3 regions of the Mesorhizobium sp. M7A.F.Ca.MR.148.00.0.0 genome follow, and region 3 is predicted to be linked to each of the others. Evidence: riboswitches for the same ligand, from Rfam matches in the RefSeq annotation. Region 3 holds a riboswitch; each other region holds the start of a gene.
What was found. Region 3 has a riboswitch for thiamine pyrophosphate ahead of thiC (phosphomethylpyrimidine synthase ThiC). Riboswitches for the same ligand answer to the same signal wherever they lie in the genome.
Positions count from the first base shown of each region.

Region 1: linked by a shared signal. The riboswitch ahead of thiB (thiamine ABC transporter substrate binding subunit) and the one ahead of thiC (phosphomethylpyrimidine synthase ThiC) in region 3 are both predicted to bind thiamine pyrophosphate.
Region 2: linked by a shared signal. The riboswitch ahead of EOB49_RS22295 (YkoF family thiamine/hydroxymethylpyrimidine-binding protein) and the one ahead of thiC (phosphomethylpyrimidine synthase ThiC) in region 3 are both predicted to bind thiamine pyrophosphate.

Region 1 covers NZ_RZTB01000014.1:46,768-56,237, forward strand. Annotated here, with positions in the region: gene EOB49_RS08020 (ABC-F family ATP-binding cassette domain-containing protein) at 1-456, opposite strand, end outside; gene EOB49_RS08025 (thiamine diphosphokinase) at 458-1,102, opposite strand; TPP riboswitch at 1,190-1,304, shown strand; gene thiB (thiamine ABC transporter substrate binding subunit) at 1,348-2,346, shown strand; gene thiP (thiamine/thiamine pyrophosphate ABC transporter permease) at 2,598-4,223, shown strand; gene thiQ (thiamine ABC transporter ATP-binding protein) at 4,216-4,998, shown strand; gene EOB49_RS08050 (M48 family metalloprotease) at 5,256-6,725, shown strand; gene EOB49_RS08055 (RNA polymerase factor sigma-32) at 6,750-7,613, opposite strand; gene EOB49_RS08060 (amino acid ABC transporter substrate-binding protein) at 7,937-8,710, shown strand; gene EOB49_RS08065 (amino acid ABC transporter permease) at 8,849-9,470, shown strand, end outside.
Region 2 covers NZ_RZTB01000070.1:6,163-15,632, reverse strand. Annotated here, with positions in the region: gene EOB49_RS36540 (hypothetical protein) at 1-1, opposite strand, end outside; gene EOB49_RS22315 (glycosyltransferase family 39 protein) at 70-1,635, shown strand; gene msrA (peptide-methionine (S)-S-oxide reductase MsrA) at 1,768-2,286, shown strand; gene EOB49_RS22305 (formyltransferase family protein) at 2,668-3,699, shown strand; gene EOB49_RS22300 (hypothetical protein) at 3,739-4,059, opposite strand; TPP riboswitch at 4,255-4,368, shown strand; gene EOB49_RS22295 (YkoF family thiamine/hydroxymethylpyrimidine-binding protein) at 4,359-4,967, shown strand; gene EOB49_RS22290 (ABC transporter permease) at 5,071-5,823, shown strand; gene EOB49_RS22285 (ABC transporter ATP-binding protein) at 5,820-6,587, shown strand; gene EOB49_RS22280 (ABC transporter substrate-binding protein) at 6,580-7,599, shown strand; gene EOB49_RS22275 (isoprenylcysteine carboxylmethyltransferase family protein) at 7,772-8,467, shown strand; gene EOB49_RS22270 (hypothetical protein) at 8,847-9,464, shown strand.
Region 3 covers NZ_RZTB01000015.1:27,450-36,919, reverse strand. Annotated here, with positions in the region: gene EOB49_RS37470 (Hsp20/alpha crystallin family protein) at 51-317, opposite strand; gene EOB49_RS08370 (Hsp20/alpha crystallin family protein) at 576-980, opposite strand; gene EOB49_RS08365 (Hsp20/alpha crystallin family protein) at 993-1,625, opposite strand; gene EOB49_RS08360 (DUF982 domain-containing protein) at 2,190-2,384, opposite strand; gene EOB49_RS08350 (hydroxymethylpyrimidine/phosphomethylpyrimidine kinase) at 3,012-3,827, opposite strand; gene EOB49_RS08345 (thiamine phosphate synthase) at 3,818-4,423, opposite strand; gene EOB49_RS08340 (thiazole synthase) at 4,420-5,193, opposite strand; gene thiS (sulfur carrier protein ThiS) at 5,195-5,392, opposite strand; gene thiO (glycine oxidase ThiO) at 5,361-6,362, opposite strand; gene thiC (phosphomethylpyrimidine synthase ThiC) at 6,359-8,194, opposite strand; TPP riboswitch at 8,298-8,414, opposite strand; gene EOB49_RS08320 (hypothetical protein) at 8,536-8,763, opposite strand; gene EOB49_RS08315 (hypothetical protein) at 9,426-9,470, opposite strand, start outside.

The DNA of each region.
Region 1 (9,470 bases), on a different contig from region 3:
GAGGTCGAGATGGTTGGTCGGCTCATCGAGCAGCAGGATGTCTGGCTCCGGCGCCATGACGCGGGCAAGGGCAGCACGCCTCGCCTCGCCGCCCGACAGATCGTTCGGACGTTCCTCACCCGACAGTCCGAGATGCTCCATCAGATAGCTGGCGCGGTAGGGATCGTCGGCAGGGCCAAGCCCGGCCTCGACATAGGCGCGGACAGTGGCAAAGCCCTCCATGTCGGGCATCTGCGGCAAATAGCGGACAGTTGCCGAAGGCTGGCGGAACACCTCACCGTCCTGCGGCTCGATCAGGCCGGCGGCGATCTTCAGCAGGGTCGACTTGCCCGACCCGTTGCGGCCGACCAGTGCGATCTTGTCGCCGGCCGAAGCCGTCAAGGCGGCGCCATCGAGCAGCGGCGTGCCGCCGAAGGTCAGTTTTATCCCGTCGAGGTTGAGAAGGGGCGGGGCCATGTCAGCTTTCAGGTAAGGGATAGGGATGAGCGAGCAGCATCGCGCGGCCATGGCCGAGCGCGATTTCGAGGCGGCCCTTGACCTCGTTGGAAATGGTCAGCGACGAACCGAAGGCCACCTTGACGTGGTTCAGCGGCCATTTGGCGCCGGTGACGGTCAACCCGGCAAGCTCGGAAAAGCCGAGCACCGAAAACAGCGTGCCGTCGGCATAGTCGAAGCCGGCCATTCCGCGCAGCAGGGGAATGCCTTCCTGGGCGCCGCTGGTCAGGAGCACATCGGTCCCTGCTTCGGCCAGGCGCAAGGCAAGCGCCAGATGCAGGAAAGCGTGGTCGGCGCGCTTGCCGCCGAAAGCACCGGCGAGCACCAGCCGGGTCGCGCCGCGCTCGAGTGCTGCGGCGATGGCCAGTTCGCCATCGGTCTGATCCTTTTCCGCCGGGAAGGTCCGGCGCGGCACGGAAGCGAGATCGTCCGGCAGGTTCGCCGGCACGGAATCGAAATCACCCACCCACAGCTCCGGCACGAGGCCCAGCAACTGCGCATGGCCTATGCCGGCGTCGGCGGCGATGACGCGGGAGCCTTCGGCCTGGCGGTCGAGCCGTGGCGTGCGGATGAGATCGCCGCCAAGCAGGATGGTGAATGTGCTCATATCGTGTGGCCCTTACCAGCCCGGCACGGGAAACGGAAGGCGGCAAACTCCCACTTGCGTGGCGGATCGGCCCGGCCTATGTGTCGAAACGCTCTAACGGGGTGCCGGACGCGATCTTCGCGGACCGGCTGAGAGGCAGTCTCGCCAACCCGCTGAACCTGATCCGGTTTGTACCGGCGGAGGGATTAGACGTTTCGGACAGTCCGACGCCTCAATTCCTTTCAATTCGAACGAAGGAGGCGCCGATGCGCACGCTTTTATACGCTCTTGTTTCAGCAACGGTCGTGGCCTTGTCCGGACCGGCCTTGGCCAAGGACAAGCTCACCGTCTACACCTATGAGAGTTTTACCGCCGACTGGGGTCCGGGTCCCGTGGTGAAGAAGGCGTTCGAGGCCGAATGCGGCTGCGATGTCGAGTTCGTCTCGGTCGCCGACGGCGTCGCGCTGCTCAACCGCGTCAGATTGGAAGGCGCATCGACGAAGGCCGATATCGTGCTTGGCCTCGACACCAATCTCACCGCCGATGCCAAGGCGTCAGGCTTGTTCGCGCCGCATGGCGGCGTAACTGATGTCAACGTGCCGGGTGGCTGGAGCGACGATACTTTTGTCCCCTTTGATTACGGCTATTTCGCTGTCGTTTACGACACCGAGAAGCTGACGAACCCGCCGAAAAGCCTGAAAGAGCTGGTCGAGGGCGGTGCCGACGACAAGATCGTCATCCAGGACCCGCGCACCTCGACGCCGGGTCTCGGCCTGCTTCTGTGGGTCAAGTCGGTTTATGGCGACAAGGCGCCGGAGGCCTGGGCCAAGCTCAAGCCGAAGGTGCTGACCGTGACGCCGGGCTGGAGCGAGGCCTATGGGCTGTTCACCAAGGGCGAGGCGCCGATGGTGCTGTCCTACACGACGTCGCCGGCCTATCACATGATCGCCGAGAACACCGGGCGCTACCAGGCGGCCTCCTTCGAGGAGGGCGAGTATCTGCAGATCGAGGTGGCGGGTATCACCACGACGGGAGCCAAGAATCCGCTGGCGGCCAAGTTTATGGCCTTCATGACCGGGCCTAAGTTCCAGGATGCCATTCCCGAGACCAACTGGATGTTCCCGGCCGGCAAGACCGACAAGCCGCTCAATCCGGCCTTTGATAAACTGGTCAAGCCGACCAAGACCTTGCTGTTCAGCCCGCAAGAGGTCGCTGCCAATCGCAAGGCCTGGGTCGATGAATGGCTTGCGGTGATGAGCAAGTAGGGCGCGAGCCGCGTCGCATGTTTGCGCCAAGCCGCCCCCCTCTGGCCTGCCGGCCATCTCCCCCTCAGGGGGGGATATCGGCAGCTTTATCGCCTCTCTTAGTCCTGCCACTCTTGAGAATAGCGAAGGCGGCTGAGTGCGCAATCTCCCCCCTTGAGGGGGAGATGTCCGGTAGGACAGAGGGGGGTGGGCTCGGCCTTCGCCAGATATTCCCCTCGATCAATACCCGTCGCAGGGTTGGATAGCGCGAGATGCGTACGCGCCATCCAGCCGATCCCCGCGTCAGCGCCGGCATTGTCGCGCTTGCCGCGATCGCGCTGCTGATCGGCGGCGCGTTTGCCGGCCTGCTTTTCGAGGGCGCCCATGATTTCTCGGGCGCCTGGGCAGCCTTCGATCCCTATCTGCTTCGCGTCATTCGCTTCACGCTCTGGCAAGCGGCGCTCTCGACGCTGCTTTCGGCCATCCCGGCGCTGTTCGTGGCGCGGGCTCTGTCGCGACATCCACGTTTCTTCGGCCGCGCCTTCATCCTGCAGATCTTCGCCGTGCCGTTGGCGCTGCCGGCTATTGTCGCAGCGCTCGGCATTCTGGCGCTTTATGGCCGTGCCGGCTATTTCGCCGGCGTGCTTGCCCTGATCGGCGGCGGAAGCTGGCCGGGTATCTATGGCCTGTCCGGCATCCTCGTCGCCCATGTCTTCTTCAACCTGCCGCTGGCGACGCGGCTGTTCCTCGAGGCGCTGCAGACCATACCGGCCGACCAATGGCGGTTGGCGAGCCAACTCGGCATGGCGGCGCGGCCGGCGTTCCGGCTGATCGAATGGCCAACGCTGCGCGCCGCACTGCCCGGCGTCGCCGGGCTTGTGTTCATGCTCTGCATCACATCCTTCACGATCGTGCTGACGCTCGGCGGCGGGCCGGCCGCGACGACGCTGGAGGTCGGCATCTACCAGGCGCTGCGCTTTGATTTCGATCCCGCGCGGGCCGTTACACTGACGCTGTTGCAGATTGCCCTGACCTTTATCGTTGTGCTGGCCCTGACGCGCCTGGGCGCCAATGTGGTCGGCGACACCAATTTGCCGGTCGCGCAACGTCGGTATCTCTCAGTCCATCGGAGCGAGACCTGGTTGAACGCGCTACTCATCATCCTGGCGCTGCTGTTCGTCGTTGGGCCGATGGCGGCAACGGTGATGACCGGGTTGGGTGCGGATCTCGGCCGGTTGGCCGGTGAGGCCACTGTCCGGCAGGCAACGCTGACCAGCGTGGTGCTGGCCTTCCTGTCGGCACTGCTCTCGGTGATGCTGTCGCTGGCGCTGACCATGGCGCGGCGGGCACTGGCGCTGAACCGCCGTGCCGGCGCAAAGACACTGCTCGAACACGCTGCCGATACAGGCGCCGGCTTTGTCCTTGTCGTGCCGCCGATCGTCGTCGGCGCCGGCTGGTTCCTGTTGCTGCGCCATGCCGGCGATGTCTTTGCCATCGCCCCGGTAATGGTCGTCACCGTCAACGCGGTGATGGCGATGCCATTCGCCCTGCGCGCCGTGCGTCCCGCCTATGATGCGGCGAGCGAGCGTCACGAACGGCTCTGCGCACAGCTCGGCATTGCGGGCTGGAACCGGCTGATGCTGGTCGACTGGCCGTCGCTGCGGCGCCCGCTCGCCACGGCCTTCGCTTTCGCCATGGCGCTGTCGCTGGGCGATCTCGGTGTCATTGCCCTGTTCGGCAGTGATTCCGTGCAGACATTGCCCTACCTTCTTCTGGCACGGATGGGCAGCTACCGCACCGAGGATGCTGCCGGCCTGGCACTGCTGCTCGGCCTCGTCTGTCTCGCGTTGATCGTGGCGGCGCACTGGCTGGGAAGGGAGAAGGTCCGCGATGCGTGAGAGGGCGGCCAGCAGGCTCGAGAAGGGCGCGCCGGTGCGGCTGGACAAGGTGTCGTTCAGTTATGGTGAGGTGCCACTTGTCTTCGACGTCGAGTTCGCCACGGCGAAGATCACCGCCATCATGGGTCCGAGCGGTTCGGGCAAGTCGACGCTGCTCAATCTGGTCGCCGGCTTCGAGCCCCCACAATCGGGCCGCGTGCTGATCGGCGGGGCCGATGTCAGCGCCGAGCCGGCCTCGGCGCGGCCGGTGTCGATGGTGTTCCAGGAGAACAATCTCTTCGCGCATCTTTCCGTCGAGCAGAATGTCGGGCTCGGCCGCTCGCCCTCCCTGGGGCTGACCGAGGCGGACCGCGCCGCGGTCGCCGAGGCGCTTGCGCGCACCGGTCTCGCGGGCAAGGAGAAACGCCTGCCGCGCGAGCTCTCCGGGGGCGAACGCCAGCGCGTCGCACTGGCCCGCGTGCTGGTGCGCGACCGACCGGTGTTGCTGCTCGACGAGCCCTTCGCTTCGCTCGGACCCGCTTTGCGCGACGAGATGCTGGATCTGGTTGCTGCCGTTCATGCCGAACGCGCCATGACGGTGCTATTTGTCACCCACCAGCCCGAGGATGCACGCCGCATCGGCGAGCACATGGTGTTTGTCGACAATGGGTTGGTGGCCGCAACCGGCAAGGCTGATGATTTCTTTACCGGGGCTGGTCCGGAGGCGTTCCGGCGCTATATCGGCGCGGGTGCTGGATATTCCACATCACGCGATGTTGCCCGGAAGCGGACATAATTTACGGTCAAACCGGCTCCAGGCGATGTGGCGTTTGCTTGCCATGACCGGGGGAGTGTGGCTAGGTCGCCCTACCGGTCCGGCACAGGCCGTGATTTGCCTGCAGTATCCGCCGCCCGCCCTAAGGGACGGGCAACGGATGCTGCAGCAGTTTGAGATAGCGCATGACACGTTCCGAAGATCGCCCCCGATTTTCGTGGTCATGCGCCGGGACCCGAAAGGAAGCCGTTCTGGCGATCGGCGCTAACACATTGGGAATGAAACCGCTGGCGCGTTTTCTAGCGCTGGCCGGTTTTGCCGTGGCGTTGGCAAGCTGCCAGATGTTCACGCCGCCGGAAGTTCAGGAATCCGGCTTCCAGCCTTCCGACAAGCCGATCACAGTGGACAATGTCGGCGCCAACAACAAGCTCGCCGAATTGGCCAAGGCGCAGCACCCGCGCATCCTGGCGACTTACGGCGGTGAATATTCCGACCCCAAGCTCGAGCGAATGGTCGCCAAGGTGGTCGGTAGTTTGACGGTGGTGTCCGCCAACCCGACACAGACCTATCGCATCACCATTCTAAATTCGCCCAACGTCAACGCATTCGCGCTGCCGGGCGGTTATCTCTACATCACCCGCGGCCTCCTGGCGCTGGCCAATGATTCGGCCGAGCTTGCCGCTGTCATCGCGCATGAGATGGGCCACGTCACCGCCAATCACGGCCTGCAGCGCCAACAGCTCGAGGCAGAGGAAGGCCTGGCGACCAAGGTGGTTTCCGATGTGCTCGGCGACAGCCCGACCGCCAAGGCGGCGTTGATCCGCGGCAAGCTGAGGCTGGCGCAATTTTCGCGCAACCAGGAGCTGGAAGCCGACGCCATCGGCATCAAGTCGATCGGCGAGGCCGGCTACGATCCTTTCGCCGCAGGCCGCTTCCTTCAATCGATGTCGGCCTATACCGATTTCCGCTCGATCAGCGGCGCCACCGACGCCAGCCTGGACTTCCTGGCCACGCACCCCAACACGCCGCAGCGCATCGATCTGGCGCAGCGCCATGCCCGCCAGTTCGGCGCGCCGGGCGTCGGCACGCGCGACCGCGATTCCTTCCTCGCCGGCATAGACGGCCTGCTCTATGGCGACACACCCGAGGAAGGCTATGTGCGCGGCGAAACCTTCCTGCACCCGGGCCTTGGCGTGTCGTTCACGGTGCCGGACGGCTTCATCATCGACAATTCGGCGGCAGCGGTGACGGCCACCGGCCCCGGCGACATAGCGATCCGTTTCGATGGCGTCTCCATCGACAAGAACCGGGCGCTGACGGACTATATCCGCAGCGGCTGGGTGGCTGGTCTCGTCGACAGTAGCGTCAAGCAGGAAACCATCAACGGCAATGAGGCGGCGACCGCGCATGCCGGCGCCGAAGGCTGGCAATTCGACATAGCGGTGATCCGCGCTGGCGGCCAAGTCTACCGGCTGCTGACCGCGGCCCCTTCCGCCAGCACGTCTCTGGACACGATCGCCCGTTCGGTAAGCGGCTCGTTCCGGATACTGAGTGCTGCCGAAAAGGCGGCGCTGAAGCCGCTGCACATCCGCGTCGTCACCGTCCAGCCTGGGCAGACGATGGGTTCACTTTCGGCGCAGATGGTCGGCGTCGACCGCAAGCTCGACCTGTTCCGCGTCCTCAACGCGCTGTCGCCCGGTGCCGCCGTTTCGGCCGGCGACAAGGTCAAGATCGTCACCGACAAGTAGGCGCCGCTGGACGCCTGCCGCCGTTCAGGCGGCAGTCGCCATGAACTCCGGATTCTGCTTCACCAATGCGACCTTGAGCTTTTCCATGGCGCGGGCCTCGATCTGGCGGACGCGTTCCTTGGAGATGCCGAGGGTTTCGCCGAGCGCTTCGAGTGTCGCGCCCTCGTCGTTCAGCCGCCGTTCCTCGATGATCCTAAGCTCCCGTGCGTTGAGCGCGCGAAGCGCCTCCCTCAGCCAGAGCGAGCGGCGCGCGACATCGATCTTGTCGCCGACGATCTCGTCGGGCAGCGGATCGTCCGAAATCAGGAAATCCATGCGCTCGGTCGAACCCGCATCGTCGGCAATAGGCATGTTGAGCGAGGAGTCGGGCGCCGAGAGCCGCGAATCCATCATCGCCACATCGGCTTCGGAGACGCCAAGCGCCTCCGACACTTCGCGATAGAGCGTGGCGTTGGAGAGCGGCTCCGTGCCATTCGCCAACCGCGCGCGCAGGCGTCGCAGGTTGAAGAACAGCGCCTTCTGGGCCGAGCTGGTGCCGCCACGCACGATAGACCAGTTGCGCAGGATATAGTCCTGCATCGAGGCGCGGATCCACCATGTCGCATAGGTCGAGAACCGCACCTCGCGCTCCGGCTCGAAGCGGGCGGCGGCCTCGAGCAATCCGACATGACCCTCCTGGACCAGATCGCCGAGCGGCAGGCCGTAATGGCGGAACTTGGAGGCCATGGAAATGACCAGCCGCATATGGGCGACGGTGATTGAGTGCAGCGCGTTCTGGTCGTTGTCCTCTTTCCAGAGCAATGCAAGCCGATGCTCTTCGTCACGCTCGAGGTAGGGAGCCTTCATTGCCGCGCGGACCATGATCCGTCCTGCCGTGTCTTCCATCATGAGGCGCTCCCTGGGTGGTGCGAATGACTTTGCAAAGTTGGCTGCCGCTCGGGTTGAAATGCCGGCGTCGTGCCCTAGAACAGCCAGAACTGCCATGCGCGGGAAAGGTTCCGCGACCGCAGCGGCGCGATTGTGTTGCCTGAAGGATTCTCAGGAGGTCCGAGATGGCTGCGATCACGAGTGAAAAAGCGCCGTTTAGAGAATATGGTTTCATAAACCCGCCGTTTTTGAAATGCTGTTCCTTATTTTTTCGGCTTGCATCTGTCAGTTTCCAGCGCTCACAAATATGCCGGCCAGCCGGCCAAGGACGGGATCACAGAAAAATGAAATGGCTCAAGTCGCTCATTATCGCCGGAACGCTGCAGGCCCTGGCTGTCGCTTCAGGTCATGCCGGCCCCAATCTCGACCAGATCAAGCACGCCGGTGTCATCAAGATCGGCACGGAAGGCACCTATGCGCCGTTCACCTACCATGACACGTCCGGTGCACTGGTCGGCTTCGACGTCGAAATTGCCAAGGCGATTGCCGAGAAGCTTGGTGTCCAGGCCGAGTTCCTCGAAGGCAAGTGGGATGGACTGATCGCCGGCCTCGACGCCAATCGCTACGACGCCGTCATCAATCAGGTCGGCATCACCGATGCCCGCAAAGCCAAGTACGACTTCTCCGATCCCTACATCGCCTCCAAGGCGGTGCTGATCGTGCGCGGCGACAACACCGACATCAAGAGCTTCGCCGATCTCAAGGGCAAGAAGTCGGCGCAGTCGTTGACCTCGAATTTCGGCAAGCTGGCCGAAACGAACGGCGCCGAGCTGGTCGGCACCGATGGCTTCGACCAGTCGATCCAGCTGCTTCTGACCGGCCGCGCCGACGCCACGATCAATGACAGCCTGTCGTTCCTCGACTTCAAGAAGCACAAGCCCGACGCCAATGTGAAGATTGCCGCGCAAGAGGAAAACGCCGACTATTCCGGCGTCATCGTACGCAAGGGCGATCCGGAGCTGGTCGCCGCGATCAACAAGGCGCTGGCCGACATCAAGGCCGACGGCACCTATAAGAAGATCGCCGACACCTATTTCGGCCAGGATGTTTCGAAGTAATCTACGAGGCGAGCCGCTCCGCGGCCATGAGACACATAGAGCGGCGAGCCGTCTTTGACGGCCCGCCGCTTTTGTCGTGATATGGCAGACGCATTCTCGCCTTGACCAAGCTGCTTCGACCAATCTGGAGGGTCATACGTGCCGCACTGGCTGCAACTGATGCTGGAGTCGCTGCCTTCGCTGCTGTGGGCGGCGCTGATCTTCACCGTGCCGCTGACGCTGTTGTCCTTCGCCTTGGGGCTGGCCGTTGGGTTGGGTGCAGCACTCGCCCGGCTGTTCGGCCCCAAGCCGCTGGTCGCGCTTGTGCGCTTCTATGTCTGGATCTTCCGGGGTACGCCACTTTTGGTGCAGCTGTTCCTCATCTTCTACGGCCTGCCGTCGGTCGGCATCCTGCTCGACGCCTTCACGGCGGCGTTGATCGGATTCACGCTCAACATCGGCGCCTACACGTCGGAAATCATCCGCGCGGCAATAGGCTCGGTGCCGAAAGGCCAGTGGGAAGCCGCCTATTCGATCGGCATGACCTGGGGCCAGGCGATGCGGCGTACAGTTCTGCCGCAAGCCGGCCGGGTCGCGGTGCCGCCGCTCTCCAACACCTTCATCTCGCTGGTCAAGGACACGTCGCTGGCCGCCGCCATCACCGTGCCGGAGATGTTCCAGGCGGCGCAGCGCATCGTCGCCACCACCTATGAGCCGCTGATCCTCTATGTCGAGGCGGCGATCCTCTATTTGGCGCTGAGTTCGGTGCTGTCGGCCTTGC
Region 2 (9,470 bases), on a different contig from region 3:
AGTATACATTTTCGTAAGCTTCAAGTTCTGGGCTGTTCGTAAAACCGTCCGGTGTGATTTATCCACCGCATGACGCGAATCGACGAAACCATGAACGGTTGGCTGCCGGTCGGCAGTTCTGTTCCAGGCGACTGGCGGCAGTCGTCGATCTGGCCGGGGCTGACGCGCTATCCAGAAGCCGGCCTGGCGCTTTTATGCCTGACGCAGATCCTGTGCTGGACCGTGGTGCCGGCGCTTGTCGATGCCGCCCCGCCCGGCGATGTCGTCGAGAGCTTCATGTGGGGTCGCGAATGGGTGCTTTTGACCTACAAGCATCCGCAACTCCCCGGCTGGCTGCTCGAGATCAGCCATCTTCTGACCGGATCGTTCCGCTGGCCGCAATATCTGCTCGCCCAGCTTATCGTTTCGGCGACCTTCGTCTTCGTCTACCTGCTGGCCCGCGACATGCTCGGGAGAACCCGCGCGCTGGCCGCCGTGCTTTTGATGCCGTCATTGTATTTCTTCGGCTGGCCGACACCGCAGTTCAATCATGATTACGCGCAGATGCCCTTCTGGGCCGCAATCTGCTGGCTGCTGTGGCGTGCGGGCCGTAGCGGTGGGCCGGGCTGGTGGCTGGCGCTCGGACTGGTGTCGGGCGTCGGGCTCTATGCCAAGTTTTCCACCGGGCTGCTGTTGCTCTTCGGGGCGATCTGGCTGTTGTCGGACACGCGGGCACGCAATCGGCTCGCCACGCCCTGGCCCTGGCTTGGGCTCGCGGTTTTCCTCGCCGTTGCCGCGCCACTGGCCATCCAGCTCTACCGAATCGATTTCCTGCCGCTGACCTATGTCGCCGGCCGCGATGAATGGGTGCTGGTTCACCGCGCCCGCCTTTACTATATCGGTGTCCAAATGGCGGGGCTCTGCGGCCTATTGCTGGTGCTGTCGATATCGGGGCTGTTGCGGCGTTCGCCCGCGCCGGAACAGCCCATTGAGCGCGGCGCGCTGGCCTATCTCGTGTGGATGGGGCTTGGTCCGGCGGTGCTTGTCATGGTGGCCTCGCTGTTTACCGGCGCCGGCGAGGCGTGGGGCGCGCCGATGTACAATCTGGTCGGCGTTGTGGCGATCGCCTTGCTGGGTCATCGGCTTGGCGCCGTCGAACTGCGACGGCTGGCGATCTGCGCGTTCGCCTGCATCCTCGGCATGTCCGGTGCCTATGCGGGCATCCGCTGGACGAGTTGCAATTTGCGCGGGCGCATGGATGCCGTCTGCTGGCCAGCGCGGCAGATTTCGGACGAAGCCGAGGCGGTCTGGCACGCGGCGGTGCCCGGTCGGCTCGACATCGTCGGCGGCGATACCCGCATCGCGTTGCTGGCGGGCCTCAACGCCTATGACAAGCCGTCGATCTTCACAGACCTCGACATGCGGCTCGCCCCCTGGATCACCAGCCAGCGGCTGCGCGATCACGGCATGCTTCTGGTCTGGCCCAGGAGCGGCGTGCCACCTCGGCTGCTGGCGTGGCTGGGAAACATCCCGGTCAAGACCGTTCTTTTCGACTGGTCGCTCAGGGCACCACCGGTGGCGATCAGCTTTGCCGCCATTCCGCCTGGCATGAAGCTACCGGGTTTGATCGACAGCCTCGCCCAACCGAGCAATTGAGGTAGATCCACCGCGTCCGCTGGACGAAGCAGGTGACAATGCCCATTTATGGCGACACCACTTGCTTTCACGCAATTCCAGACGGAAAACCGCTACACACTTTTCCTGGAATTGCTTTTGAGGAGACGTGACATGGCGACTTCGACCGAACGTGCAGTCCTTGCCGGCGGCTGTTTCTGGGGCATGCAGGATTTGATACGGCGCTATCCCGGCGTCATCTCCACCCGTGTCGGCTACAGCGGCGGCGACGTGCCCAACGCCACCTACCGCAACCACGGCACCCACGCCGAAGCCATCGAGATCAATTTCGATCCGGCCATCATAAGCTATCGCACGCTGCTGGAACGCTTTTTCCAGATCCACGATCCGACGACCCGCAACCGCCAGGGCAACGATGTCGGGACGAGTTATCGCTCGGCGATCTATTACACCAGCGACGAACAGAAGCGCGTCGCCGAGGACACCATCGCCGATGTCGATGCCTCGGGCCTGTGGCCGGGCAGGGTCGTCACCGAGGTCGCACCCGTTGGTCCGTTCTGGGAAGCCGAGCCCGAGCATCAGGATTATCTGGAGAAATATCCCAACGGATACACCTGCCACTTCGTCAGGCCAGGCTGGAAGCTGCCGGTTCGCGAGACGGCGGTTTCGTAGATTCGCAACTGCGATTTGCCCTGCATTGCTGCTCGACGGTGTCGTCGAGCAGGTCATCGCATCCAAACCCCTTTCAGTCAGCGCACCGTGTCGCGTCGGCCATTGAGCTTTCACAACGTCCGAGCGCTCTTCGAACGCCTTCGTCAACGGCGAATGCGGATGCGGTAGGCAAACACGGTCAGGTGGTTGACAGCCTGCCGTATCGCGGTCCAATTGCGCAGGAAGAGTTGATTTCGGGAGACGGGCCGTGAAGAAAATCTACGAAAAGCCAGTGTTTGTAAAACGCGAGCGTCTTTCGGTTGTCACTGCCTTGGCATCGCCTTCCACTCAGCCGACCTGACAAGCTCGCCCTGATCTGTCGGCCCGTTTGAGCCGCCGAAGATGAGGCCGATCGAATCGACCGATCACTCGGAGCCGATCACAGCCGTTTTTGTCCTCGATATCTCTAACCATACGGGGCCTCTGCTCGCCGGCTGGCTAGAGGCTGGAAATGCAATTGGCGCGATCATCGTGCCTGGGTTCCGGCGTCGTCCCACCGGTTTCAGCATCGGCAATTTCCGACGAAGGCTTCAACGCAAGCTGCTGCTCAGGCGGTTTGTCGGTAACACGCCTGTCAAGTTGATCGAATTTGGCCGCCCTTACGATTGGAATGCGCTTGGTCGCCAATTGTCTGACCTCCGCGCCGATGTGCTGGTCTGCTACACTTTGCCTGTCTTGATCCCTCAAGAGGTTCTTGGCCATTTTTCCAAAGGCGGGGTCAACCTCCACCCGGCGCTGCTCCCCGACTATCGAGGGCCACATCCGACCCAGCGCTTGGCCGTGGACGGCCGGTGTGCGGCTCATGGCGGCGTCACGCTCCACAAGATGTCCGCCGGTTTTGACGAGGGTGACATTCTCGGGCAGGTGCCGTTTTCCGAAGCTGACTGGACCTCGAGAGAAGCCTTGGTCGACAGCACGGCAACCGCTATGCGGATTCTGGTGAGCGAGGCGGTGCCGGCCTACTGCCGGGGGCTGTTGTCAGGAATGCCGCAGCCGAAAGGCGACTTCGTCTGGGCACGGCTTCAGCCCAGCCACCTGATAATCTCGCCGGCCATGTCGGTCGAGCATGTTGTACGGCTATGGCATGTGCTCGGCCTTCTGCCAGGCATCTATCTTGAAATCGGAACGCGCAAAGTCAGGCTGGGATTCCAGATCAGAAGGCTGGGGCCTTGCACAGGAAAGGCTCCGGTCAGGCGGTGGGGAACAGTGGAATTCGATCTCGCCAACGGTCGGGTCCTGTATTTTACTTACGGTAGAGTGCTCAAACGGCTGCTCAATTCAAAACACCTGTTTTTGCGCCCGCCCGCCGGAAAACCCGCTCCACAAATCCGGCTGTTCGGCAAAACGAGTGCTGCGGACCAGAGAAATGGATGAAGCCGCTGGGCGATGCCCAGCGTCTTCATCCGTGTACGGTTACTTGCCACAATTATTATCGTTTACCGTTGCCGCCGTCGCGTTACCATCGGCGTCCGTCTGCGCGCCTTGCGGGTTGGTCGGGCAATTCTGATCCGCGTTCGAATTCATGTCCCCTACCGTGCCAGTCGTGCTGTTGGTCGTGCCCGGGTCGACAGTGTCCGGCTCGACCGTATTCGGTGAAGCCGGCGTGTTCGGCTCAACCGTCACCGATTTGCCGCTGCCGCTTCCATCTGCGTTGTTGCTGCCGGCGCTTTGCGCCATGGCTGACGTGGCCAGACCAATGGTGAGAACCGAAGCTGCGAGGATTTTCATGAACATGGTTTGTCTCCATTTCTGTGAAGTCGTCGCTTGTTTTCTACGAAAGTGATCGCGTTGCGACTGTGGGGACAACCGGTCGCGGCGGCGAAGGTTCCCGACAAAATTCCGCTCAGGCGCACCGTGACTGGCGCAATGCTTTTGGCGCAGTGCTCTGAAAAAACGGCTTTCCCTTGAACTCGAATGATGCTTTAAGGCGCACATCCACAGGGGTGCTCCGTACGGTCGGGGCTGAGACGGGGGCGGCAAGCCCACAGACCCTAGAAGCTGATCTGGGTAATACCAGCGGAGCGAGGCGGGCGATGTTTTCAGGCGCACAGATTTCCCTATACCCCATGACCGACGATTTCGTCGGTGTCATTCTTGGCGCGCTCGGTGCGCTCGATCCCTGGCGCGACAAGCTCAGGATCGAGACCGACGACATCTCGACCTTGCTGGTCGGGCCGCCCGAAGTGTTGTTTCCCGCCATGCGCGACCTCTTCGTGGCGGCGGCACGCAGCGGCAAACATTGCGTGTTGTCGGCCACCATCTCGCGCGGGTGCCCTGGCGAGCCGGATGATCCGATCTGCCGCTCCGATGCACTTGGCGGGCCTGTCGGGCCACTCGGCCCGCGCAAGGATGCGGCCATCGCGGCGGTGCGCAATGCTGCTGCCACCGGCCAGCCGGCGGCGGCGCAGTTCTCGCTCTATGTGATGGGCACCGACGACCACATGGACGAGATCTACGGCTGCATCGATTTTCTTAAGCAGTCCGGCGTCTATGAGCGTTCCAAGCATTTCTGCACGAAACTGCGCGGTGATGCCGGTGCGATCTTTTCGGCGCTGGACGAGGCCTTCTGCCGCTTCGGACCAGGCGCCGGCCACGTAACCCTCGACGTCACGGTCTCGGCCAACAGCCCGTCGGCTGTCTGAACCAGCCGCGCTTTCGCGCTGCCGTCAAAGGTTGTCTCCCGTGGCCACATCATCAGTCGCTTCGCGCCCGATCGCGAGCCTTCTTGTCAAGGCAATACCGGCCATGATCTCGGTCGGTTTGCTCCTGCTGGCGTGGGAGCTTTATGCCACCTATTCCGGCATCAGGCCGACGACACTGCCGGCGCCGTCGCGCGTTTTCGAACAAGCGCTGCTCAATCGCCAGGCGCTGGCCGACAACGCCATTCCGACCATCGGCGCCACGCTGCTCGGCTTTGCCTGTTCGCTCAGCGCTGCCTTCGTGCTGTCGATGCTGGTCGACTTCTTCCAGCCGCTGCGGCGTGCGCTGTTTCCTGTCTTAATCGTCAGCCAGACCTTGCCGCTGGTGGCGATCGCGCCGCTGGTGGTGCTCTGGTTCGGCTTCGGGCTGGCGCCCAAGATCATGCTGGTGGCGCTGGTTACCTTCTTTCCGATGCTGGTTGCATTGGTCGAGGGTTATGAGTCGACCGAGGCCGAGATCGGGCAAATGCTGCGCGCAATGGGGGCAGGGCGCTGGCGCATCTTCGTGCTGGCACGGCTGCCTTCGGCGCTGCCCTATTTCTTCGCTGGCTTGAGGATCTCCATCACCTACGCCGTGGTCGGCGCGATCTTCGCCGAATATGCGGGGGCCGCGAAGGGGCTGGGCATCTACATGCTCAACGCCAAGAACAATTTCCGCCCCGATCTGGTGCTGGCCGCCGTCGGTGTCAGCGCTGCCCTGACCCTTGTCCTGTTCGGGTTGACTGTACTGCTGCAGCGCCTTGCGATGCCCTGGGAGCGGGCCGGACAGGAGACCGCAGGGAAGAGGCCGCGGCGATGAACCGGCTCGAACTGCGGCATGTGCGCAAGGCGTTCGGTGGGCTCGACGTGCTGGCCGATATTTCGCTTAGCGTCGGCGCTGGTGAATTCGTCTCGATCCTTGGACCCTCGGGCGCCGGCAAATCGACACTCTTCCAGCTCCTGACCGGCGCCGAGCATGGCGAGGGCGAGATGCTGTTCGACGGCGCGCCGCTCGACGACCACGGCAGGCATTTCGCCTTCATGCCGCAGCGTGACGCGCTGATGCCGTGGCGGCGCATCCTCGACAATGCGACGCTCGGGCTCGAAGTGCAAGGCATGAGGAGACAGGCGGCGCGGGCGCGCGTTGCGCCGTTGTTTGCCGAATTCGGGCTTGCCGGCTTCGAGCGGCATTTTCCAGCGCAACTGTCCGGCGGTATGCGCCAGCGCGCGGCCTTGCTGCGCACGGTGGTGCAGCAACGCGACATGCTTTTGCTCGACGAGCCGTTCGGCGCGCTCGACGCGCTGACCCGCACGGCCATGCAGCGCTGGCTGGAACAGATGTGGCGGCATCATCGCTGGACGGCGCTCCTGATCACCCATGACGTGCGCGAAGCCGTGTTCCTGTCCGACCGCATCTATGTGCTGTCGGCGCGCCCGGCCCGCATCGTGCGTGAAATCATGGTGCCGCTGCCGCGCCCGCGCAGCCTTGGCGGCGATGCCGCGCGCCAGGCAAGTACGCTCGAGGCCGAGATTCTCGACATCATCCTCAACGCCATCCCATCCAAAGGACACGATCATGACTGACTTGACGCGCCGGCAGGCCTTGTTGCTGACCCTTGCCACAGGCCTTCCGCTCGTTGCCGGATCGGGGCGAGCCCAAGCACAATCGGCACAAAAGGTCACCGTTGCCCTCGACTGGACTGTCAACACCAACCACATCGGACTGTTCGTCGCCCGCGACAAGGGCTTCTATCGCGAGGCCGGGCTCGAGGTCGACATCCTACCTTACAGCGATACCGGTGCGGGCACGCTGGTGGCAAATCGCGTCGCCGATTTCGGCATCAACGGGACCATCAGCCTGTTCACCCAGAGAACCGCCGGAGCGGACCTGAAGGGCGTCTATGCGGTGGTGCAATCGGAAACCGGCCGCGTGGTCTTCAATGCGGCCCGCAGCGAGATCGTAAGCCCGAGAAACCTCGACGGCCTGACCTATGGCGGCTTCGGCAGCGCCTGGGAAAACGCCCTGATATCGACCATCATCCGCCATGATGGCGGCAAGGGCAATTTCGAGACGGTGACGCTCGGCACCTCAGCCTATGAGGCGCTGGCCAATGGTTCGGTCGATTTCACGCTCGAAGTCTCGACCTGGGAGGGTGTCGACGCCGAGCTCAAGGGCGTCAAACAACGCAGCTTCGTCTATGCCGATTACGGCGTGCCTGACGAGCACACGACACTGATCTCTTCGAGCGAAGCCTATCTCCAGGCAAACTCCAAGCCTGCGGCCGCCTTTGTCCAGGCGACGCGGCGCGGCTACCAGTTCGCGGTCGATCACCCCGAAGATGCGGCAGCCCTGCTGATCGCGGCCGACAAGGATGCGTTGACCAATCCGGCGCTGATCCACGCCTCACTGAAGGCGCTGATCGACGGCCATTATCTGCGCAGCCAAAGCGGCGCCATCGGGACGATGGATCCGGCCAAGATGGGAGCGATCGGCGGCTATCTCTTCGCGTCCGGCATTTTGCGTGATGCCGACGGCAAGCTGGTTGCTCAACGCCCGGATTTCGGGAGCTATTTCCGCAACGACTATCTGAGCTAGTCTGGCAAAACCAAATGAGATGGGTCGCCCGTCTTTCTGGGCGACCGCGTGGAGCAGGTCGTCTGGGAGTGGCGCCCTGGCTCCCCGACAGCCAGTTTAATGCCGATCTGATCTTGTTGATTAACTGCCCGGCAATGGTTGCGTGCAAAGGTCGCCCTGAGGGATCATTGGGGTGTTTGCATTGCTCATATCAAAAAGCGAGGCGCTTTCGCACATCAGTGACGGCAGGATTTTGTCCGCAGCCCGAACGCGCGAAATCCTGGTGGATTTGCGCGAAGGTTTCTTTCGGATCTGCGCGCTGGCCTTCGCGGGCATGTTCGTCTACCGCGGCGTATCTCACCTGATGCTCGACCCGACCCGCATCAATGTGGCGCTGGTGGCAATTTCCGAGATCCTGACCTTTACCTGGCTGCTTCTGTCGCGGCGACCACAGGTACGCGACTGGAACCCGCTGACGGTGGTTGTTTCGGTGGTCGCCAGCTTCGGTGTCGGCTTCATCGACCTGGAACCGGGCGTGGCCATCATCCCGATCTATGCCGCCGCGCCGCTGCAAGTCCTGGCGTTGGGGTTCGTGATCTGGGGGAAGATATCGCTAGGCCGTTCTTTCGCCATTCTGCCGGGCAATCGCGGCGTGATGACCGACGGTGCCTACCGCCTGGTGCGGCACCCGATCTATGCCGGATACCTTGCCGGTCATGTCCTGTTCCTGCTGTCGGCCTTTTCCTTCTACAATCTTGCTGTCTACGCCGCGATCACCTTCTTCCAGGTTCATCGCATCCTGCGCGAAGAGGCGCTGTTAGCCGCGACGCCGGAATACCGGGACTATATGAAGCGCGTCCACTACAGGCTGTTCTACGGGATCGTCTGACAAGCGGGCCAGCGCAGAATCGTTCGGCCTGCACTCACGCTTGCACTCTCTCGCTCCCGCATCCGCCGACAGACTCTGGCCACTTGCAATCATCGTGGCGGTCTTGCTGATCTTGCGAGAGGCTCATGCGCTGTCCGGTGTACGGCCTCGCAGTAAGACGAGCAGGGTAACGTCCGATCATCAATGGTCTTACGCACTATTAGTGTAAAGAGAAATTATTCCAACTTTATTACAAGTTTATTTCAGAAATTTTGTTGATGTATACCACGCTTCAGGTTCAGTATTCTCTCTCTGAAACTGAAATTCATCACCTCGCGTAGTTGATCTTGCAATCGGCCTCTCGCCAATTGCTTTAGCGCAACGACAGCAGGAGAGTGTTATGGCTCACACCATCAAGACAGTCACCAACATGTTGGCGGGTAGTGCGGTAATCTTAGCCCTTTCCCTGCCCGCCAATGCTGCGGGAATCGGCCTTGGCGTTGGTGCCTCGGTGGGTGGTAGCGGCGGCGTCAATGCCGGCGTCGGGGCTTCCGTTGGCGGCAGTGGCGGCATCAGCGCCGGAGTGGGCGCCTCGGTGGGCGGCAGCGGTGGTGTAAAGGCCGGGGCCGGTGGCAATGTCGGCGGCTCGAGCGGTGTCAATGCTGGTCTCGGCGCTTCGGTCGGCGGCAGCAATGGCATCAATGCCGGCGCGGTCGCCAATGTTGGAGGATCTGGCGGCATTGCTGCCGGACTCGGCGCCAATGTGGGCGGGACGAGCGGCGTCGGCGTCGGTCTCGGCGTGGGTATTGGGGGCGGCATCAATCCGTCCAATCCGTCGAACCCGAGCAATCCGTCCAATCCGTCAAACCCCAGCAGGCCGAGCCTGCCGGGTGTCGTGGCCCAGATGTCGGATAGCAACGTGGCGCGAATGAAGAAGCGCTGCGTCGACGTGCTCGGCAGCGAAGGCGCCTACGACCGCGACCTCTGGCAACTCTGCCTCCTGATCGCGCGCCGCTGATGCTGG
Region 3 (9,470 bases):
GACGCGGCGGTAAATTGTCCGCCGCGTCTGATGATATTCGTGTGGCGTTTTTAGTTCGCTTTCACTTCGATCTTCTTCACCCGTGACAGTGCTTCCTGGGTCTTTGGCAGCGTCACGGTAAGGATGCCGTGCCTGAATTCGGCGTTGACCTTTTCCGTGTCGACGCCGAACGGCAGAGGGATCGACCGATAGAACGAACCACGCGCACGCTCCGACAGGTGATAGCCCTTCGACTTCTCTTCTCGTTCGCTCTTCTTCTCACCCTTGATGGTGATCGCATTGTCCGTCACAGAGACGTCAACATCCTTCCGATCGATGCCGGGAAGCTCGACCGATACCTCGAGCGCGCTGTCGGTTTCAGCGATATCAACTGGAGGTCCGCTGACATCCAGGCGTCCGAATGCGCCGAACGGTTGATCGAACCGTTTCCAGAAATCCTCGAAGATCGGTTCACGTCACGCTGCAGCGAAAGGACGGGGTTATCCTCCTCGCGTTTCGCGACTTCGTTTCCCCTGTTATTGCCCCAGGGGATCAGGTCTCTGATCTGCATCGTCAACCTCCTCATATCTCCAAGGCTAAGCCATCTTGAGTGGAATCTTGCGGGCCTTAGCCGGCGCCGCCTTTGGCAACACAAGACGCAGGACGCCGTCCTTCTGCGACGCCTCGATGCCGTCGCGATCTATGTCCTCGGACAAGGTGAAGACACGCTCGTAGTCGCCCGCGTCATATTCCGCGTAGACTTGGCGATAGTTCTGGTGCTGCTGATTGGCCGCGTAGCCACGGATCGCCAGCGTTCGCTTCTCGAGCGTGATATCGACCCCGTCGGAAGCGACGCCGGGCATATCAACGAGAAGGACGACATTGTCCTGAGTCTCGTAGATATCGGCGCGCGGCACGAACACCGGACGCGAACGGGTACGCTCGCTACCGTCGAGCGTACTTGGCACCTGGCGCTCGGTTGTCTTCAGTTCCTGAGCCATGCTTGCCTCCCTCTATCCCTTGATCTGGATCTTCTTCGGCCGATCCGCCTCCGGCCGGTGCAACTCGACTTCGAGCAGCCCGTTGGCGAAACGCGCCTCGACCCGTTCCGGGTCGACGCGGAATGGCAATTGCACTGTCCGGGAGAAGGTCCCATAGGCGCGCTCACGGCGGTGCCAGACGGATTTCTCGTCCTCCGTTCGAGGCTCGCGCGTTCCCTTCAATGTCAGAATGTTCTCGCGCACCGTGAGGCCGATTTCGTCAGGTGATATCCCCGGCAGTTCCGCGGCCACCGCCACGCTGTCCTCGCCAGTCCAAAGATTGATCGGCGGAAACTCCTGAGCGGCGCTGGCGGTCAGCCCGGCCAAACGCTGGTTTACTTCCTGTTGCATGCGCCGCATTTCCACAAACGGATCGAACCCGATGCGGCCGAAATCCGACAAAAGCATGTACATCCTCCTATGATTCACGACCTTGCATGATTGCCACGCGCGACACGTGCGTGCGCACCGGAAGCGGAATCGATCGATGGCAACAGGAGGGGCGATCAGCACAGAGACCGAGCGGCCCGATCGCGCAACCTCGCAGAATGCGAGAAAGAGGGGTTCGGGCAGACGCCGGAACACATCCTCCTTGCGAAGCGACATGAACCGAACTCGATCCACCGTAGGGCCGGACCGTCATTCCCGTGCCAGGACCCGATAGCGGCATCCGGCTTTATCGAATTAGGTGGCCCCAAATGGCCTTTCAAGAGGTGATCTTTGACATTCCACCAGTCACCTCTTCGGCAACAGCGGGGTCCCTTCGAATCCGTAGCCACGTTGCCTCTAGTCGCTGATTTGGCTTCCCTTTGCGCAACTGTCGGGATCGACGAAGCGTCCCGAATTGCACCGCGGTTCGATCAACTGATCGCAGGCGACGCGCCGCATCGTCATGGTAGCTGACGAATGAATCGGCATGACACGTCGCAGTGACCGAGACATCAAGCCAGCACCTATGTCGGCTTGCCGCAAGTCAAAAGAATCCAGCCCTGCGTGCCGCGTTCGCTGACCTTCGCCAGTGACGCCATTTGCATTTCGGCCGGACAGATGGGCACAGACATGTGCAATTCCCGCATCGCCCATTATTGGAACTCACAAGGCGGCGTTCTTTCCGTCTTGGCGAGCAGCGGGCCAACGCGTTACCGGCGGTGATCTTCCTGCAGCTTTAAATCAGTCGCCACCAACGACGAAATCAGATTTGGCCAGCACGCCCGGCAATCCTGGCAAATCCCACAATGCTTGCCGCGCCTGCTCGGGTGTCATCTGTCCGGCGATCGCTGCGTTGCTGCTTCTCACCGCGCAACTGAATACCGGTCCCCGACGCGCTTTTGGCCACTGATTCAGGAATACGAGCGCTTCGCGCACTGTGTTGATGTCGTGACGACGTCGTTGGTCTTAACCTGGACCGGCGATAGGAAAGCCAGACCGGTTATTCTTACCTCCCTGCGATCGCACGCTGGATCTTTCATTCGGTGGTTGGTTGCGTGACAGGTTTCGAACGTTAGGTCTTGTTTTCTCTGGAAGATCGGGCTGTACGACATAATCCAAATGTTGCGACGCAGCGAAGGCTTCTGCTGGTTCCCGAGTTGAAAAAGCCAGTTGCACCTGGATGAGTGTGTCGCCGCCACCCAATAGCCCATCAGATGTTCAATGGCAGGCGGCGTCCGACGCTCGAACAGCAAGCGCCACGGCCGGCGGGTAGCCGATGCCACAGCTTTGGAGCTGCCCCGGATACTATTATAAGACCGATCGACACGGGGCTCGACGCGTTTGCGGCAAATAAGCTCGAGTGTGGACAGAGATGTGACGTTCTATTGAGTCGCTGACCCAATCGGTAGCGACCTGGTGATCCACGCAACCAATTCCGGTCGTTTCTGTCACTAAGAACTCGATATTCGCTATTTGCACCTCGAAAGTCGCATAATTGGCAGTGAGAAACTCAACGCGTTGTGAGGATGGCATAGAGAAGCAGTAGCCCCTTCTCTAGTCTCGCTACGGGAAAAATTCTGGAAAATGGGTCTGCTTGGCTGGACGCAGAACGCTGTGGTTATTCAGCCGGCATTTCTGAAGCCTCTCCAAGACAAACAGCTTGCCTTCGCGCACGCTGTCTTCGAGCGGCTTCGGCTTCGCCAGATGCGCCGCAATCGCGCTGGCCAGCATGCAACCTGTCCCGCGCATCGATGTGGCAAGGCGCGGTGCATCGAAGCGGATGGGTTCGTGCCCGGAGCGTAACAGAATATCGGTCGACCGGGTTCCCGACGCATGCCCACCCTTGATCAGCAGGGCTTGAGGGCCGGCGGCCAGCAGTCTTTTTCCTTGTTGGAGCGCTCCGTCCTCATCCACTGCCAGTTCGGAGCCACTAAGGAGCGCCAGTTCAGGGAGGTTGGGCGTGACAATGCAGCAAAGCGGCATAAGATCGCGCTTCATGGCAGCGATAGCGCCTGCTTGCAGAAGTGCGCGGCCTGAGGTGGAGGCCAGCACAGGGTCGAGTACTGCGGGGACATGCGGAAATTTGCGCAGCACTGCGGCAACGGCAACAATGATCTTGGCAGTCGCCAGCATGCCGATCTTGATTGTGGCCACGTCGTTGGCCTGCAGCGCGGCGCACATCTGATTGGCCACCAGGCTAGGTGGCGAATAATAGATTTCGATCACGGCGTCATGCGTTTGCACCGTTAGCGCTGTGACGGCGAGACAGGTGCGCACGCCAATGGCAGAGATCGTCTCGATATCGCGTGCAATTCCAGCACCGCCACTGGAGTCCGATCCACCGACGACAAGCACATGTGGTTCTCGCCTCAGCGCCATTGGTCCGTCTTCTCGATCCATTCTCGCGTGCGCGCCTCGGGGTCGTCGTTGAGCGTGATGTCGGTCACCACCGCCGCGCTGTCCGCGCCAGCCGCAAAGACACCGTCGAGCCGCTCAGGGTTGAGGCCACCAATGGCGACCAATTGAAACGGCGCGACCTGGCGCTTCCATTCGCTGATCCGTTCGACCCCTTGCGGCGCCCATTTCATCTTCTTCAGGATGGTCGGATAGATGGGTCCAAGCGCTATGTAGTCAGGCTCGGCGGCCATCGCCGTTTCCAGCTCCTGATGATCATGTGTGCTCAGTCCGAGCCTTACGCCGGCTGCCCGTATCGCCAAGAGGTCAGCGGTCTGCAAATCCTCCTGGCCGAGATGTATGAAGTCGCAGCCTTCCTCGATTGCCAGGCGCCAGTGGTCGTTGACGATGAGTTGGCACTGGTATCGAGCACACAAGGCCTTCGCGGTGCGGATCTCCGCGCGCAACCCAGCCTCATCCACGGTCTTGATGCGCAGTTGCAGAAGCCGGACTCCGAGTGGGACCAGCCGTTCGATCCAGGCAGCGCTGTCGACGATCAGGTAGAAGGGATCGAGCTTCATGAAAAAACTGCCCTGCCGATCATCGGTGTCGATGGCACGGCGACTTCGCGCGGTTCGAGCATTCCCGAGCTGAACGCCTCACGACCGGCGTCGACCGCCTTACCGAAAGCACGCGCCATGCCGACCGGATATGCCGCCTTGGCGACCGCTGTGTTCAGGAGCACGGCGTCAAAGCCGAGTTCCATGACGGTGGCCGCGTGCGACGGCCGTCCGAGCCCCGCATCCACAATCAGCGGGACGCCAGGGAAATATCCGCGCATCGAGCGCAGCGCCGTCATGTTGACCGGTCCCAAGGCGGAACCGATCGGTGCGCACCACGGCATCAGGACCTTGCAGCCCGTTTCCAGCAGCCGCTCGGCGACAACGAGATCGTCGGTGGTATAGGGGAATACCGCAAAGCCGTCCTCGCACAGGATGCGGGCGGCTTCAACCAGACCGAACACATCCGGCTGTAGCGTGTCGTGATTGCCGATCACTTCGAGCTTGATCCAGTTGGTGCCGAAGACCTCGCGCGCCATTTTCGCGGTGGTGACGGCTTCCTTGACGGAGAGGCAGCCGGCGGTATTGGGCAGGATTCTGGCGCCCAGCGAGCGGATCAACGACCAGAATTGTTCGCCGGCCCTACCGCCCGCCATCTCACGCCGCAACGAGACGGTCACCACCGACGTGCCCGACGCCTTGACTGCATCGGCAAGGATGGCCGGCGAAGGATACTGAGCCGTGCCGAGAAGCAGGCGCGACGAAAGCTCGGTTCCATAAAGCTCCAACATGCTAGCCGCCCTGCATGGGCGAGAGGATTTCGATCCGGTCGCCGTCGCTCAACTGGAACTCCGCGCGGTTGGCTTTGTGCACGAGGTCGCCGTTGACGGCGGTGGCGAGCCAATCGCCCTCATAGTCGAGCGCGGCAAGCAACTCGGCCAGCATGGTGGCGGCAATCTCACGCGCCTCGCCGTTGACCATCAGTTTCATGAGCATGCTCCTTGGTTCTGTCTTGACTGAAAACCAGGTCGGCAGCCTGGCGCGCCATGGCGGGGGCGAGGAGAAAACCGTGACGATAAAGACCGTTGATCGCGATGATCTCACCGTCTGTTTCGACGCGTGGCAAATTGTCGGGAAATGCCGGACGGACACCCACACCGGTTTCAACGATCTCGGCCTCACCAAAGGCCGGATGGAGGGCATGGGCGGCGCCCAGCAGCTCCATCATGGAACGCGCCGTCACCGGTCCGGCGCTCTGGCTTTCAATCATCGTCGCTCCGATCATGAAACGGTGATCGGTGCGCGGCACGGCATAAAGCGGAAAGCGTGGATGAAGCAAACGGACCGGCCGCGACAGCGAGACATCAGGCGTGCGAAGGATCAGCATTTCGCCGCGAACACCGCGCAGCCTGTCATCGGCCGCTGCCATTCCCATGCAGTCTATCTGACGGGCGAAACCCGAAACAGGCCGGGCGTCGCAGCCGAAGTGGAATTTGACACCCATGGTCGCAAGCTTGTCATGAAGTGCCGCCATCGCCTGGCGTGGGTCGAGGTGAGCCTCGTCGGGGAAGAGCAATCCACGCCGGAAGCGGCCGGCGAGGTCGGGTTCCAGGAGCGCAATTTCGTTTTCATCGACGCGCCGATGCCCTGACGTGCGACTGGCGAACCGGTCAAGCTCACCGGCATCACGCGGCGCGGCCACGACCAATGTCCCGGCCCGTGTCACCTGACCCGACAGCACCGCATCCCACCAGTCGGCAGCGTCGCGTCCGAGATCCAGCACCGGCTGCTCCGCGCTTTCGCGCTCGCTCCATGGCGCCAGCATGCCGCCGGCGAACCACGACGCGTTGCCGCCAAGGCCATGCCGCATCTCGGCGACTGTAACCGTCGCGCCGCGGGCGGCGAGTTCGAAAGCGACGGTGAGGCCGGCAACGCCGGCCCCTTTGACGAGCACCCTCATGATGGTTTGGGAGCCTCTGGCACGACCGGTACGCCAGTCTCGTCAGCTGGCATGTAGAGATCGCCGCCCTCGCGGTATTTCGCCGCCATTGCCGCCATGCCCTCCTTCTGGGCCTCGGCACGGATGTCGTGGGAAATGCGCATGGAGCAGAATTTCGGCCCGCACATCGAACAGAAATGTGCCAGCTTGTGCGCCTCCTTGGGCAAGGTCTGGTCGTGGAAGGAGCGCGCGGTTTCGGGGTCGAGCGACAGGTTGAACTGGTCTTCCCAGCGGAACTCGAAGCGAGCGCGGGAAAGGGCATCATCCCTGAGTTTAGCAGCCGGATGACCCTTCGCCAGGTCGGCGGCATGGGCGGCTATCTTGTAGGTGATCACGCCAATCTTGACATCGTTGCGATCGGGAAGGCCGAGATGTTCCTTCGGCGTGACGTAGCAGAGCATGGCGGTGCCGAACCAGCCGATCATCGCCGCCCCAATGCCTGAGGTGATATGGTCGTAACCCGGCGCGATGTCGGTCGTCAGCGGTCCAAGCGTATAGAACGGTGCCTCGCCGCAGACAGCGAGCTGCTTGTCCATGTTCTCCTTGATCTTATGCATAGGCACGTGACCGGGGCCTTCGATCATCACCTGGCAATCCTTGGCCCAGGCGATTTTCGTCAGCTCGCCCAGCGTTTCCAGCTCGGCGAATTGCGCCGCGTCATTGGCGTCGGCGATCGAGCCGGGACGAAGGCCGTCGCCGAGCGAGAAGGAGACATCATAGGCGCGGCAGATGTCGCATATCTCCGCGAAATGCTCGTAGAGGAAGCTCTCCCGGTGATGGTGCAGGCACCATTTGGCCATGATCGAGCCGCCGCGCGAGACGATGCCCGTGACCCGGTCGACGGTCAGCGGTATGTAGTGCAGCCGCACGCCGGCGTGGATGGTGAAATAGTCGACGCCTTGCTCGGCCTGCTCGATCAGCGTGTCGCGGTAGACCTCCCAGTTCAGATCCTCGGCGATGCCGTTGACCTTTTCCAGCGCCTGATAGAGCGGCACCGTACCGATCGGCATCGGCGCATTGCGCACGATCCAGTCGCGGATGTTATGGATGTTGCGGCCGGTCGACAGGTCCATCACCGTGTCCGCGCCCCAGCGGATCGCCCAGACCATTTTTTCGACCTCTTCGGCCATCGATGATGTGACAGCCGAGTTGCCGATGTTGGCGTTGATCTTGACCAGAAAATTGCGACCGATGATCATCGGCTCGCTCTCGGGATGATTGATGTTGGCGGGAATGATTGCGCGTCCGCGCGCCACCTCGTCGCGCACGAATTCGGGTGTGACGAAATCTGGGATCGCCGCGCCGAAGGCTTCGCCGCCGCGTTGCAGCTTGCCGCGCATCACCTCGCGGCCGAGATTCTCGCGGATGGCTACGAACTCCATTTCTGGCGTGATGATGCCGGCGCGCGCATAGGCAAGTTGGGTCACCGCCTTGCCCTGCTTGGCCTTGAGCGGCCGATTGCGTATCGGAAATTCCGGTGTCAGGCGCTCGCCGGTGGCGAATCCATTGTCTTCCGGCCGGACGTGGCGGCCGTCATAGGCTTCGACATCGCAACGCGCCGTGACCCATTCGTGGCGAAGCCGGGCAAGGCCTTTTTCGATGCTGGTTTCGACCGATGGATCGGTGTAGGGGCCGGACGGATCGTAGACGGTGACGGGCGGTTCGCCGGCCGTCGGATGGACGGAAATCTCGCGCATCGGCACCCTGATCTGCGGGTAGAGGACGCCGGGCTTGTGGATTTTCCGCGAGGCGGGCAGTGGTCCCGTCGACACGGCGGGGGTGAGGGCATTCATCGTGAGGCTCCTTTGCTCATGCATTGGAGACCCAGTTCTGTGCCGGAAGGATGAAAAGACGCTTCTGTAGACCTGCTGCAGCAGGACCTCGGGCGTAAACTCCCGCAAAGCGCTTGCACCGTCCCTACGCCAGTATGAACTGGATCAGGTTCAACGGGTCACTGCGCCGCGAAAGCCAGCAGTATCTCAGCCCCTTACCGGGACTCCCCTGGTGAATGCCTCAAGTTGAATGGGCCGGTGCTGCTTTGTCAAGCGCCTTCGGGCGCCTTCGGGCGCCTTCGGCCGGTGGCGACGTCCGGCGGCCGGCCGAGCGGAGAGCTCGCGCATGCATCGGGGACAAGTCACGCCCCGTAGACCAGGGCTGGAATGGCCAAAGTCTCATTCGCTTCGTGAAGGATGGAAAAACTGTATCGGCCATGTGCGTCGAGATCGACCGAGTAGCTCAGGCGGTCACGGATGTGGTTATCCTGGTCGAAGGCGACGATTTGCGGCTTCAGCGAGGTGATTTGCACCACGTCCAGGTAGATGGAGTTGCAGATATGATCTGGTCGTCGGGCTGGCAGGTGCAAGCGGCCGCTCTATTCAGGATGCGGCATCGGCGGCGTTCCCGATACCAATGATATCTTGCGGGCAACTTATGCAATCACCGGCTTCGTAAAACCCGACGGCGGCGGCCGTGTCCTGGCGCTGAGGATGTGCCGCTGTTCCAGCAGAGAAATCGCGTGGGCGCGGAGTTTTCGCTCTGCGAGGAAGAGTTGACGCAATCGTTTAGCTTGCTTGCAGTTCGTAGAGACCCGCCTTTGAAAGCAACTAAGCTATTGCATTGATATGTTGGTGCGCGATCGATCGCTACATAGCCGGCCGCCATTATCCGAGTATTGATCCGCCGGTGTTCGTGTTGCCGTATATGGCAATCCCTGCGAGATCGTCGCGGCCGGATCGGCCGCACCCTCTAGTCATAAAAGGGGAAGCGACCGAGAATTCCGCTGCCGAAAACTTCTCTGGCTTGGCTATGCATGCGGTAGATGAGATCGCCGCCTACCGCGACCTGGTCGAGGAAGGCATCGACGCCCAGTTCGGACAGCCTGGTTATCGCAATGCGTTAGCGGCTCAGACTTGCGGTCTCGAGAGCGGCCTTTGGGGGTCACCTCTTTTTTGTTTCAGAGGTTGGAAGACGGCTGCTCGTTACCCAATAGAAATGGCGACTACGGAACGCGATCGATCGCGGCCATCAGGAAACACCTGTCTTCGGCTCAACCTCGACATGGCGTCCGAT